DNA from 4 places in the Bacillus sp. C-3-6 genome. Region 2 is predicted to be linked to each of the others. Evidence: riboswitches for the same ligand, from Rfam matches in the RefSeq annotation. Region 2 holds a riboswitch; each other region holds the start of a gene.
The links. A riboswitch is a leader RNA that binds a small molecule or an ion and turns the genes downstream of it on or off. The one in region 2 is predicted to bind S-adenosylmethionine.

Region 1 (3,359 bases), 880 kb from region 2:
TATTAAAACGATTTCAATCTTATGTAAGAACAGTGGTTGAAATGATGAACAATATGAAAGAGACGGAAAATTTAGCTGTGATTGGGACTATGTCTACAACAATTGCCCATGAAATTCGAAATCCGCTAACAGCGTTAAAAGGGTTTACGCAAATGCAAAAAGAAAGAAATCCAACTGATACGATGAGCTACGACATTATGCTACAAGAAATTGAAAGGGTTAATGGATTTGTTAGTGAATTGATGTTGTTAGGAAAACCAAAGCCAACAAATTATGAAAGGTGTAATATACGAGACATCCTTCTATATGTTGTGCATCTAATGGAAAGTTATGCAACGCAATATAGAGTTAAATGTCATTTACAAGTAGATGGGAATTTACCGGCTATAAACGGTGATGACAAGCAATTAAAACAAGTGTTATTAAATATCATTAAAAATGGAATAGAATCAATGCCAGAGGGTGGAGAAATTCATATTCGTGCATATCAAAAAACGCAAGGACATTTGTGTATTTCTGTTGAAGACCAAGGATTTGGTATAGAGAATGAGAAGTTAGAAAAAATCGGCAAGGCGTTTTACACAACAAAGGAGACTGGTACAGGACTTGGGTTAATGATTACATATAAAATTATTAAGGAACATCAAGGGAGTATCACGATCCAAAGTAGTCTAGGAGTAGGAACGAAAGTAGAAATTTTTCTGCCGACCGTTTAATGTATTGGGAGAAAAGATTTTTCAGAAAAGTGTTCTTGTTGTGTAAATATAAACATTTTATAAAATGTTTCAAGAAGGGTTTTTTTTATAAAATACTTCGTTTATAATGGAGGAAAATATCGACATGAGATTGATTGCTCATGTAGCGGTTCAGTGGTGTTATGAAAAGATAAGAAGGGGTGCACACGCATCCTTTTTTCTATGCAGATATTATGAAAGAGGTGGTATGATGGAATTAACATTAAATTCGACTGTATGTTTACACACGATTCAATTTCGAAAAGAGCAAAAGAATTATATTGTAAAAGATACAATTACAGGAGAAAAATATGAAATGCCGCCACTTTGGATTGATGCATTGGCAATGATGCGTGACGGTTTTTTATTGGGGGAAATTGAGGAGAAATTAAAAGAAGAGTATCCATCCGAAGAAGTGAATATGTTAGCATTCACGAGGCAACTGTTAGAACTAGAACTTGTTGAAATGGTAGATGGAGAAGAGATAGCTTGCACAAAGAAGAAAGAGATAGATTGTTTAGCTTGGGTGCGTCCCCGTGTGGAACAATTCTTTCTTAATTTAAATAGAAAATATAGAAGCAAAGACCAATAGTGGCCTTTGCTTTTTTTATAGGCTGTGTTTAAAAAATAACAGCAAATGCTCTTGCGAAAGCACCGTCACTATTTTTAATTTTTAAAGGTGCTGCTGAGAAAAAGAAACGTTTTGTTTCGATAGCATCTAGATTTGTTAAGTTTTCAATTAAGTAAATATTATTCCCTAGTAATATGTGATGAATCGGTGATGTTTCTGTTGTGACTTCATCAGGAGAAATGAAATCTAAACCGATAGATTTTACTTTTAATCGCACTAGTTCTTTAGCTAATTCTTCAGAAAGATAAAATGCTTCTTTCTCATAAGCTTCTGTATTCCATTTGGTGGATAGATTAGAATGAAAAATAACAATATCACCTTCTTTTATATCAGCATTATGCAATACTGCCTTAGGTAATTTGCGTTCTTGAATATGTGTTACATCTATAAGAACAGCTTCGCCTACAAATTGATCCAGCGGTAATCGATCGATGGTCGTTGCGCCTGAAATAAAATGCGCAGGGGCATCACAATGCGTGCCAACATGAACGACAGAATGAAAATCTGTAACTTGATAGCCTGATTCTTCAACACTTGTAACAGCTTCTAGTTGTATTTTAGGTGTTCCAGGAAATTGAGACATATTATTTTCAAATGTTTGCGATAGATCAATTACTTTCATTTTACATACCTCCAATATATGTTTTTCAAATAATAAAAAGCTCATCCTTCAGTATCAAGAAAGATGAGCTTTACATGCTAGTTGAGTTTTATCTTCCAAAATGCAATGCATTTTGCAGGAATTAGCACCTATTCAGTTTGTATAAACTGAGGTTGCTGGGCTTCAAAGGGCCGGTCCCTCTGCCTCTCTTGATAAAGAAGTATTCAGTTTTTAAAATCGGAATTTTCCGATAGTTAAATTGTAATTCATTTCCTTTTTTCGTGCAATACAAAATAGGTATTCACCCAAATAAAGCTGCTCGCATATTGTAGCTTATGTAAATAGAATGCTGCGAAGGAGTGAGTGCAGTGACAGGAAATATATTAAATTATTATGCTGGTGGTAATACAGCTAGGGGATTTCACAATTTATACGAAGAGAATTTAAAAGGATTAGACAGATTATTTATCTTAAAGGGTGGCCCAGGAACGGGAAAATCTTCTTTAATAAAGGCAATAGGTCGTGAATGGATTGAAAAAGGATATGATATTGAATTTTTGCATTGTTCTTCTGATAATAAATCGGTTGATGGTGTAATTATCCCAAAATTAAAAGCAGGAATTGTTGATGGGACATCGCCGCATGTTATTGAGCCAAAAATGCCAGGAGTTGTTGAAGAGTATATAAATTTAGGAATTGCTTGGGACTCAGATAAACTAAGAAAGCAGAAGTTAGAAATTGAAAGATTTGTTTCAGAAGCAAGCAAAGCTTTTCAGTCTGCTTACGCACGTTTTAAAGAGGCATTGGTTATACATGATGAGTGGGAGAAGATATATATTGATAATATAGATTTTAATAAAGCAAATGAACTAACCAATCAGCTAATCCAGAAATTATTTGCAGATAAAAACGGGAGACAATCGCTTGTAAAACATCGTTTTTTAGGAGCTGCTACACCGAAAGGAGCAGTTGATTTTGTTCCTAATTTAACAGAAGGGTTACCACATCGTTATTTTATAAAAGGGCGCCCAGGCTCTGGAAAATCAACGATGCTCAAAAAGTTAGCTAAGGCAGCTGAAGAAAAAGGATTTGAAGTTGAAGTATATCATTGCGGATTTGACCCGCATAGTCTTGATATGGTTATCGTAAGAGAATTAGGCTTTGCAATTTTTGATAGCACCGCACCACATGAATATTTTCCAAGTCGCGAGGGTGATGAAATTATTGATATGTATGCCCTTATTGTTACGCCAGGGACGGATGAGAAATATGCGAAGGAAATTCGTGATGTTTCCATTCAATATAAAGCAAAAATGAATGAGGCGATGTCTTTCTTAGCGAAAGCAAAATCGGTTCGTGATAAATTAGAACGAATTTATATTGCTGCTATGGA
Region 2 (3,359 bases):
ACTCAATTCCTTTTTTCTCAAGTAACGGTTTTGCCTTTTCTAAAATTTCAGCGTGCGGTACGTTAGAAGCACCAACAACAAGTTTCTTTTCATCTTTATCTTTCCCGCCACAAGCAGCTAAACCAAAAATTGAAGTTGAAATAAGTGCCGTAAGTAATAATTTTTTCATTTGAAACATCCTCCCGTTTTTTATTATCGTTTATCTATTCGAGTCGTTAAACTATCACCAATCCACTGAATTAAAAATACAACTAGTAATACACAAATTGTCGCAACGATTGTTACATCGTTATTCCCTCTCTGGAATCCTTCTAAGTAAGCAAGTGTTCCAAGACCACCAGCACCAACAACTCCCGCCATTGCTGTATAGCCTACTAAAGCAATTGTCGTAACTGTAATACCAGATACTAATGCTGGTAACGATTCTGGAATCAATACTTTTAAAATAATTGTGCTTGTTTTTGCTCCCATTGCTTTTGAAGCTTCAATTACACCTTTATCAATTTCGCGAAGTGCGATTTCAACCATTCTCGCGTAGAATGGTGCCGCCCCAATAATTAAAGCTGGCAGCGCTGCACTTGCTCCAAGAATTGTTCCAAGAAGAATCTTTGTGAATGGGATTAATAAAATAATTAAAATGATGAACGGTATAGAACGGAATATATTTACGAATGCTCCAATCACCGTATTAATTGATTTGTTTTCCCATAAATTATCTTTCGCTGTCATGAAAAGTAACAATCCTAAAATTAGTCCTAAAACAAATGTCGCAAGAGCTGCGATTGCCGTCATATATAACGTTTCACCAGTTGCTTCTAACATTTGATTCCAATCAACATTTGCGAGTAACTTATCCATGTGCAATCACCTCCAGCTCTACTTGATCTTGATGAATTCCTTCTATTGCTTGCTGGATCGCTGTTTCCTCACCATTTAAATGAACAACTAAACTACCGTAAGAACCGTTATTCGTTTGTGCGATATTTCCTTGCAAAATGCTAACTTCTATATCACTGCGTTGCATCAATCGTTGAAGCACTGGTCTTTCTACAGCCTCACCGATAAACTGCAAACGAATCACTTTTCCATCTGGATATTTTTCAATTAAACTTTCAATCGTTTCATTTGTATCTTCAGAATCTGTTAACTGCTGTACAAATCGTTTCGTAATATCTTGCTTCGGATTACGGAATACATCAAGTACTGGACCCGTTTCTACAATCTTTCCTCTCTCCATTACCGCCACTCGATTACAAATCTTTCGAATTACGTGCATCTCATGTGTAATGAGTACAATTGTTAAACCAAGGCGCTTATTAATGTCTAATAGTAAATCCAAAATTTGATCTGTCGTTTCTGGATCAAGAGCTGACGTTGCTTCATCACATAAAAGTACTTGTGGGTTGTTAGCTAATGCTCTTGCAATCCCAACGCGTTGTTTTTGTCCCCCGCTCAGCTGAGATGGGTACGCGTCTCCTCTTCCTTCTAATCCAACAAGATGAATTAATTCATCAACACGTTTTCTTCTCTTCGTTTTATCAACACCTGCAATTTCAAGTGGAAACTCTATATTTTCACGTACAGTTCGTGACCAAAGTAAGTTAAAATGCTGAAAAATCATTCCGATTTCTTGCCTTGCCTTACGAAGTTCACTTCCTGTAATTGCTGATATAACACGATTCGCAATTGTAATTTGGCCAGAAGTCGGTTTCTCTAACTGATTAAACAATCTGATTAAAGAACTTTTTCCAGCGCCGCTATATCCGATAACACCAAATATTTCGCCTTTTTCTATTTTTAAATTGGCGTTATCTACAGCAGTGACATCACCGCTTTTCGCCTTATATATTTTCCTTACATTCTCTAATAGAATCATGATGTTCACCCCTTTTTTGTTTAGGTCGACTCCGCAATTTTTTATTTTTAATGCGTGTAGTCCACTGTTATCATTACTTTTATTATTTGAATGTCCTCCACATTCAAACAATAAAAAAACCTTTCTGCTTTAGAGAAGCAGAAAGGTTTATATGCGTATATAACAACATTATCCCTCTCTCTCATCTCTCAAAGCATTCGCTTTGCAGGAATTGGCACCATTTCAACATAAGTTGACGGTTGCCGGGCTTCACAGGGCACAGTCCCTCCACCTCTCTTGATAAGAGAAATCAGATTCAATTTTCGTCTGATTTGAAATTTATGAAATTGTCTATATTTTATGACTTGAATTGTATCAATATACACTTACCATGTCAACAGAAATTTTCGTAAAAAATGAAACTTCAGAATTTTAAGCACCTACTGACATCGGTTTACATATATGAAACATCGATTCCACTAATAACATCGTTTGGTACGTTCCCGAATATTGTACACGCCCATCGTTCATTAACATTTGCAATCGTACATTTCCATTCACCAATTGCTCTATATCCTTTTCGTCTAAGCAAATGATTTGTTCCGTTCCTCTTTCCTCTTGTAGCAGCTCTATATAATCTCTTGAAATTTGTAACGAACAACTTTCATCTCTAAAGCGGAAATTAACAGTTTTCTCCTCTCGTCTTAAAAGCGGCTCTAAATGATATTGACCATTAGCGTAATTTACAAATGATTGAAGCAAAGAATATAATTTCACCCTAAATCACATCCTTCATATCACTTTCTATTACATACCATTCCCTCTCAATAAAGAGCAATCCTGTTATTTTCGCTCGACAAATACTGTATCCATCCTGCATCTCGACATATTTCCCAAGAAATATGTCGAGGCGGCAAAAATTTTGCCGCCTACTTTAATTCCGTATATAAATATTCAACCGAATGAAATGCATATATCTTCTTCATCAGTGTCCCATTTTCAAAAACAAGTAAACAAGGTACACTTTCAATCCCATACTCTTTCGCTAAATGCGGAGCATAATTTAAATCTAACATCCCAATTTTGAGGCCTTCAATTGTCATCTCAACGACTGTTAACATCTTTTTTGCTAATTGGCATGTTCCACACATTGGAGTATATACATATAACACTGTTTTTTCTTCATTCTCTATTAGGGCTGTAGCTTCGGCTCCTGTCCAATCGATCACTTCTATCATTCCTTACCGTAAATATTCTGTATAAACGTCAATGTCGGCTCCCCATAATACATTTGCTAAGTGTGTAGATGGCGCAGTTGCCACTTCTCGGTACGAGCGATCAATATAGATATGCTCGGCTTGCGGAAATTCTTTTCGAAATTGTTTCCTTAACTTTTCTCCAGCATCATCAGCATCCACTAGCACATACACTTCCTTATCAAAAAACTGATCAACGAGCTCATCCATTTTCGACAAACCAATTGTACCATTTGTACAAACAATTT
Region 3 (3,359 bases), 1.4 Mb from region 2:
TATAGTTGTTTCTACTTGAACTTTATCATTATAATAGGCATCGACGCGTCCAAGTCCTACTTCATTCAATTCCGCTGTCGGATCCTCTGAGAACGTTTTAATTGTAAAAGCATTATTTTTATTTAATGCTTTTAATTCTTGCTCTCCAGCTGTACCAAGCCCGACACCTACAGTCTTACCTTTTAAATCTTCTAGCGATTTAATGGTATGATTATCTTTCTTCACCGCGAATACAGAACCAGAATACACGTACGGAATTGAAAAATCATATTTCTTTTTTCTTTCCGGAGAAACTGATAGTTCATTTGCAATTGTATCAATTCGTCCTGAATCTAATAAGCCAAATAATCCCTCAAAATCAGAAACATTCCATTCTACTTTATACCCAGCCTTTTTAGCAGCCGCTTCAATAATTTCAGCATCAAAGCCTTTTACTTTCTCACCCTCTTTAAAAATAAATGGACTACGACCTGCAGATGTCCCAACTTTTACTACTTTTTCATTTGTTGTTTCGCTTGCTGTATTTGAACCACAAGCTGATAAAACTCCAACTGATACTGTTAATGCTAATGTTAGTAATAATGATGATTTCCTCACAATTCTTCCTCCTAAATAACGAAATGATTGCCTTCTTCTGAAGCATTCAATTGTCGTAAAAACTTTTTCGTACGTTCATTTTGTGGGTTTCGGAAAATTTCTTCTGGTGTTCCCTGCTCTACAATAATGCCATCAGCCATAAATATAACGCGATCCGCCACCTCTTTTGCAAAATTCATTTCATGTGTAACAACAACCATCGTTATGTGCTGTCTTGCCAAGTCTTTAATAACTTGCAATACCTCATTCACCAATTCTGGATCAAGTGCGGAAGTCGGTTCATCAAACAATAATACTGCGGGATTTAAAGCCATTGCCCTAGCAATCCCTATCCTTTGCTGTTGCCCTCCTGATAACATTGTTGGATAAAAATCTTCTTTATCAGCTAAGCCTACTTGTTTTAATATTTTTCTCGATATTCCCTTTCCCTCTTCTTCACTTTTTTTCTGTACAACCGTTAATGCCGTTGTAATATTTTGCAATGCTGTTTTATTTTTAAATAAATTATAATTTTGAAAAACCATTGCCGTTTTTTGACGCAATTGTATTATTTCTTTTTTATAAAGTCTCTTCGCATGAATCTCTAAATCTTCAATTCTAATACTGCCATCATTCGGTTGTTCTAATAAGTTTAAACACCTTAATAATGTCGATTTACCCGAACCAGAAGGTCCAATAATGACTACTACTTCTCCCTTATTTACAGTAAGTGAAATCCCTTTTAGTACTTCATTATGTTTGTAAGACTTATACAAATCTCTTATCTCAATCATATATATCACCTCATTTCTGTTACAAATATGGTGCATCAAGTTTCTTTTCTAACTTTTTCTGTCCCCAGCTAATTACGATTGTAATAATCCAATATACTATCGCTACCGCTAAATAACTTTCCATATAACGATATGATTGTGCCGCTAGCATTTTCGCTTGTGCTAAAATTTCAGCCACCCCAAGTGCAAAAGATAACGAAGATTCTTTTAACAATCCAACAAAATTATTTCCAAGTGACGGTACTGCGACACGAATAGCTTGCGGAAAAATAATTTGTCGCATCGCTTGCGCCTTTGTCATTCCAACTGATAAACAGGCATCCATTTGCCCTGATTCCACAGCATTTAATGAACCTCGAATAATCTCTGATAAATAAGCAGCATTATTTAAACTTAGGCCAATTAAAGTTGCTTGCATAGCTGTAAGCACTGTAAATGTCGGAAAGATTTGTGGTAATCCGAAATATAAAACAAACAATTGAACTAATAACGGGGTTCCTCTAAAGAAAGAGATATACACTCTTGCAATTGAATATAAATATTTCGTTTTATTTTTCGTTATGATCGCCAAGCCGATCCCTATAACGAAGGAAATAATCATTGAAACTACAGTAATCCCTAAAGTTATGTATACATATTTAAATAATTGCGGAAAACTTTCTAAAAAATACGTTACATCAAACTTCACTCTATCCCCCCTCTCTAAACAAAAAACTCTTCTTACGCATATAAGAAGAGTTAAATGTGAATCCATTTCTCCTCATCTTTCAAACGCCTATTGCGTTCGCTGGAGTTAGCACAGTACTTTGATACAGCCTGTTGCTGAGATTTCATCGGGCCAGTCCCTCCATCTCTCTTGATAAGAAAACCAATAAATTTTTCCATTTATTTAGTTGTTATTATGAAGAATACACCCCATTACTAATAATGTCAATAAGAAAACTATGAATTAAATTTAATGCTTTTTTAGACTGTCTTACTCCTATTAAATTTCCTCCTGTTCATTATATCTTGAGGTGTAATATTGATTGCACAAAAAAGCCATTAATTCTATCAAACTTAGAAATAATGGCTTTTTTATAAAGGTATTATACTTATCTCATTTTATGTACTTCAGCAACTAGCTTTCCACCCTGAATGCCCATATAAAGCTTCACAGGTGCATCATTCGTATTTTCAAATACTAAATCTAAATATGGATATGCAATTGTAGCATCTCTTCCTTGTGGAACATAACCTACCGTTTTAGAATGTGTAGTTCTCTCCACCATTTTCAGGCCAGCTTGATCTGCTGCATTGTATAAAGTTGAAGATGTTTGACAAACACCACCGCCATATCCATCTACTAATTTACCATCAACTATTTCTTTCCCTAATTGATATCCTTTATCTGGTGTTGTATCACCGATTAATGAATTAAAAGAGAAACGGTCTCCTTTTGCTAACACAACTCCATTTATGCTCGCTGCTGACAAACGAATATTCTCAATACGGCCACCTGTTGAACCACCTAAGTTCGTTTCATATCTACCAATTACCGTACCATTTCCTTGCGCATCACTTAATGTTGCGACTGGTTTTTTCTCCACGATCGGCAACTGATACGTAGCATCCCACATACCAACATTTAACAATTTATCTACTAATTCTTTTTCCATTAATTCATAAGAAGGTTTTCCTTCTTGCCAACTTCCATCAGGTGCTATACGTGAAGGAACCATTTTTTTGTCGACGCTTTTTCCAACCTCACCAACAACCTTTGTTACAGACTTTTTAAATTTCGCTTCATCTTCAAAATAGCCTAAACCAGATAAATCTAATTTTTTCACTTCAGTACCAGTTCGACCATCAACTAAACTAATAGTATCTTGCACTTCTGCTTTAGCCTCTACAGTGTGCCCACCAATATCACTTACCAATGCAACATCACTTACTTTTGCACCACAGCCACTCACTACAGCTACACATAACACCCCAACTAATATACCC
Region 4 (3,359 bases), 830 kb from region 2:
TAAGTAAAACAACCGTTACAAACATAACTGATGTATCAAAACGTTGATAACCATATGTCATTGCCAAGTCACCAAGACCGCCACCACCGACAAGCCCAGCAACTGCAGAAAATTCAATTAAACCAACTGTCATAAATGTGACACCTAAGATTAATGGTGCTAACGCTTCTGGTACAAGGATTTCAAAAACAATTCTAATTGGCGAGGCGCCCATTGCTTGCGCTGCTTCAATTACTCCTTTCGGAACGGAAACAAGATTTGTTTCAACCATTCTAGCAATACCAATTGATGCGACTAACGTCATCGGGAAAATTGCTGCTGCTGTTCCAATCGTCGTTCCAATAACGCTTCTCGTTAGTGGACTTAAAGCTACTAAAAAGATAATGAATGGTACCGGACGAATTGTATTAATTATGATGTTAAGAATAGAAAAGACCCATTTATTTTCTAAAAAGTTCCCTTTTCTCGTTACATATAAAAGTAAACCTAGAGGTATACCCAGAATTGTAGCGAATATAAGGGTTACAATTACCATTAAGAGGGTATCCCCCGTCGCATCTAGTATGCGCGGCCAAAATATACTCCAATCAACTCGCATGAGCTTCTACCTCCTTCAGCTGCACTTGCAGTCTTAGATGTTGTAATGCTTTTTGAATTTCCCTCTGCTCACCTTGCAATTCTACAAGCAGATTTCCAAATAGCACATTTTGAAGTTCAATAATATTTCCGTACAGTACATTTACATCGACGTTATAGTTTTTTGCGATATATGATAGTACCGGCTGTCCTGTCTCCTCACCAGTAAATGTTAGACGATAAATTTGACCACCATTTTGAATTTTCGCTAGAACACTTTCTGGTAAATGATCATTAATAACAGAACGTACAAAGTTTTGAGTCGTCTTTGTTTTTGGTTGCGTGAAAACATCGAACAGTTTTCCTTCTTCAATAACTTTTCCCTTCTCCATTACAGCTACACGGTGACAAATTTCTTTCACAACATGCATTTCATGTGTAATAAGAAGGATTGTTAAATTGTATTCTCGATTTACTTTCTTTAATAAGTTTAGAATTTCTGTCGTCGTTTCTGGATCTAAGGCTGATGTTGCCTCATCACATATAAGAATATCTGGCGATGTCGCAAGTGCTCTAGCAATACCAACACGTTGTTTTTGTCCCCCTGATAGCTGTTCTGGATAATAGTTTGCTTTATCTTCTAACCCTACAAACTTCAGCAGTTCATTCACTCGTTCCTTTATCTCGTTCTTTGGCAATTTCGCTAACTTTAATGGATAAGCAATATTCCCAAACACTGTTCTTGAATTAAATAAATTAAAGCTTTGAAAAATCATTCCGATTCTTTGTCTTAGTTTGCGCAATTCTTTCGTCGATAATGATGTAATATCTTTATCATCTATTGCAATCGTTCCTGACGTTGGTCTCTCTAACATATTTACTAAGCGTAATAATGTACTCTTTCCAGCGCCACTAAAACCGATAATGCCAAAAATTTCGCCTTTCTCAACTGATAATGTTACATCCTCCACCGCATGAACAGATCGCCCAGCTGATTCATACACTTTACTTACATTGTTAAAAGAAATCATTTTTTCCCCTCCTATATGCTGTAAAAACTTGAAGTAGAGCTTTCGAGGTAAAATAAAAAGTGCTCTCCTTCTTATCAACCATAAAGATAAGAAGGAGAGCACTTATATGTACTCGTTCACATCTTCTCATCTTCCAAGCCTTTATATGGCTTGCTGGAGTTAGCACGGTATTAAAAAACCCGTTGCTGAGGTATCGTAGGGCCAGTCCCTCCACCTCTCTGGATAAGAATGTATCGATTTAATTGTCATTTAATTAATTCTCATTATAGAACTCAGAATAATAAGAGTCAATACATTTTTTAGAAAAATATTAATTATTCCTTTATTAAAATTTTTAGATGAAAATTCATGAGAAAATAGTAACTTTCAAGGTTATTTAAAATTCTTCTTCCTCATATTTTTAAACAGGAGAATCCTCTCTACGAATTGAATAAATTTATTTGAATATGAAACTCGGAGGCAGATAAATATATGAAAACAGCTCTTTTACTCGTCGATATTCAAAACGATTATTTTCCAAATGGAAAGATGGAATTGCGTAATCCAGTAGAAGCAAGCGAATATGCTAATCAGTTATTACAACACTTTAGAACAAACAGCGAACCTATTTTTCATATCCAACACGTAGCTATAAAAGATGACGCTACTTTTTTCCTACCTAATACAGAAGGTGTACATATTCACGAAAGCGTACGTCCACTTAGAGAAGAAACAGTTATAGTCAAACATTATCCAAATAGCTTCCGAGAAACTAATCTTCTAGAGCAATTACAGCGTTTAGACATTGAACATGTCGTCGTATGCGGGATGATGACTCATATGTGTATTGATGCTACAGTAAGGGCTGCATTTGATTTTGGTTTTCAATGTACCGTTATACACGATGCTTGTGCTACAAAAGACCTTTCTTTTAAGAACGCTACTATACCAGCTGTTTATATTCACAATACAATTTTAGCTAGTTTAAATGGCGTATATGCAAATGTAATAAGCACGAAAGAATTTTTAGCTACATAAAAAAACACTCCTTTCAGTGAGCAAAACCGAAAGGAGTGTTCCTTGTCGAACCATAGATTTTCTTTCAAATTGTATTATACAGGAAATTCTCAAAATGAATACTAAAAAATATGACTAATACGTCAACTTTTCTCATTATTTTATTTCTGTTTACATGTTTATCCCGGTATTAATAGGTTTTAGCTCATTCTCTTCGAACGACGGTAATATATGGGGTTTCAATTTTAAAAGGAGCTCTTCACACTTTGTGAAGAGCTCCTCTACTATTTCTTATAAAGTTTCAGAAGTAGTTTTTGCTTGCATGTGAAGTGCTAAGTAATCAGGTCCACCAGCTTTAGAGTCTGTACCAGACATGTTAAAGCCACCGAATGGTTGGTAACCTACGATTGCACCAGTACATCCACGGTTGAAGTATAAGTTACCAACGTGGAAGTCTTCACGTGCTTTTTCAATATGGTCACGGTTGTTAGTAATAACAGCACCTGTTAAACCGTATTCCGTATTGTTTGCAATTGCAAGTGCATGATCGAAGTCTTTTGCTTTACAGAATGCTACTACTGGTCCGAAGATTTCTTCTTTCATTAAGCGAGCATCTTCTGCAACATCAGCAACGATTGTTGGTTGGATGAACCAGCCTTTAGAATCGTCTCCTTCTCCACCTGCTAAGATTCTACCTTCTTCTTTACCAATTGCAACATAGCTCATTACTTTATCGAATGCAGCTTGGTCATTAAC

Region 1: another riboswitch for S-adenosylmethionine. It lies ahead of ACW0JX_RS02060 (cyclase family protein); the one in region 2 lies ahead of ACW0JX_RS24435 (methionine ABC transporter ATP-binding protein).
Region 3: another riboswitch for S-adenosylmethionine. It lies ahead of ACW0JX_RS17060 (amino acid ABC transporter permease); the one in region 2 lies ahead of ACW0JX_RS24435 (methionine ABC transporter ATP-binding protein).
Region 4: another riboswitch for S-adenosylmethionine. It lies ahead of ACW0JX_RS01795 (methionine ABC transporter ATP-binding protein); the one in region 2 lies ahead of ACW0JX_RS24435 (methionine ABC transporter ATP-binding protein).

The regions. Positions count from the first base shown of each region.
Region 1 is NZ_CM137247.1:385,232-388,590, forward strand. Features, by position in the region: gene ACW0JX_RS02050 (ATP-binding protein) at 1-716, shown strand, start outside; gene ACW0JX_RS02055 (hypothetical protein) at 946-1,326, shown strand; gene ACW0JX_RS02060 (cyclase family protein) at 1,355-1,987, opposite strand; SAM riboswitch class I at 2,073-2,185, opposite strand; gene ACW0JX_RS02065 (PRK06851 family protein) at 2,335-3,359, shown strand, end outside.
Region 2 is NZ_CM137247.1:4,730,032-4,733,390, forward strand. Features, by position in the region: gene metQ (methionine ABC transporter substrate-binding lipoprotein MetQ) at 1-169, opposite strand, end outside; gene ACW0JX_RS24430 (methionine ABC transporter permease) at 193-858, opposite strand; gene ACW0JX_RS24435 (methionine ABC transporter ATP-binding protein) at 851-1,876, opposite strand; SAM riboswitch class I at 2,055-2,162, opposite strand; gene ACW0JX_RS24440 (hypothetical protein) at 2,288-2,632, opposite strand; gene ACW0JX_RS24445 (thioredoxin family protein) at 2,785-3,093, opposite strand; gene ACW0JX_RS24450 (toprim domain-containing protein) at 3,097-3,359, opposite strand, start outside.
Region 3 is NZ_CM137247.1:3,333,288-3,336,646, forward strand. Features, by position in the region: gene ACW0JX_RS17050 (amino acid ABC transporter substrate-binding protein) at 1-597, opposite strand, end outside; gene ACW0JX_RS17055 (amino acid ABC transporter ATP-binding protein) at 609-1,370, opposite strand; gene ACW0JX_RS17060 (amino acid ABC transporter permease) at 1,390-2,058, opposite strand; SAM riboswitch class I at 2,128-2,236, opposite strand; gene ACW0JX_RS17065 (VanW family protein) at 2,465-3,359, opposite strand, start outside.
Region 4 is NZ_CM137247.1:332,144-335,502, reverse strand. Features, by position in the region: gene ACW0JX_RS01800 (methionine ABC transporter permease) at 1-598, opposite strand, end outside; gene ACW0JX_RS01795 (methionine ABC transporter ATP-binding protein) at 588-1,607, opposite strand; SAM riboswitch class I at 1,731-1,836, opposite strand; gene ACW0JX_RS01790 (cysteine hydrolase family protein) at 2,079-2,624, shown strand; gene pruA (L-glutamate gamma-semialdehyde dehydrogenase) at 2,895-3,359, opposite strand, start outside.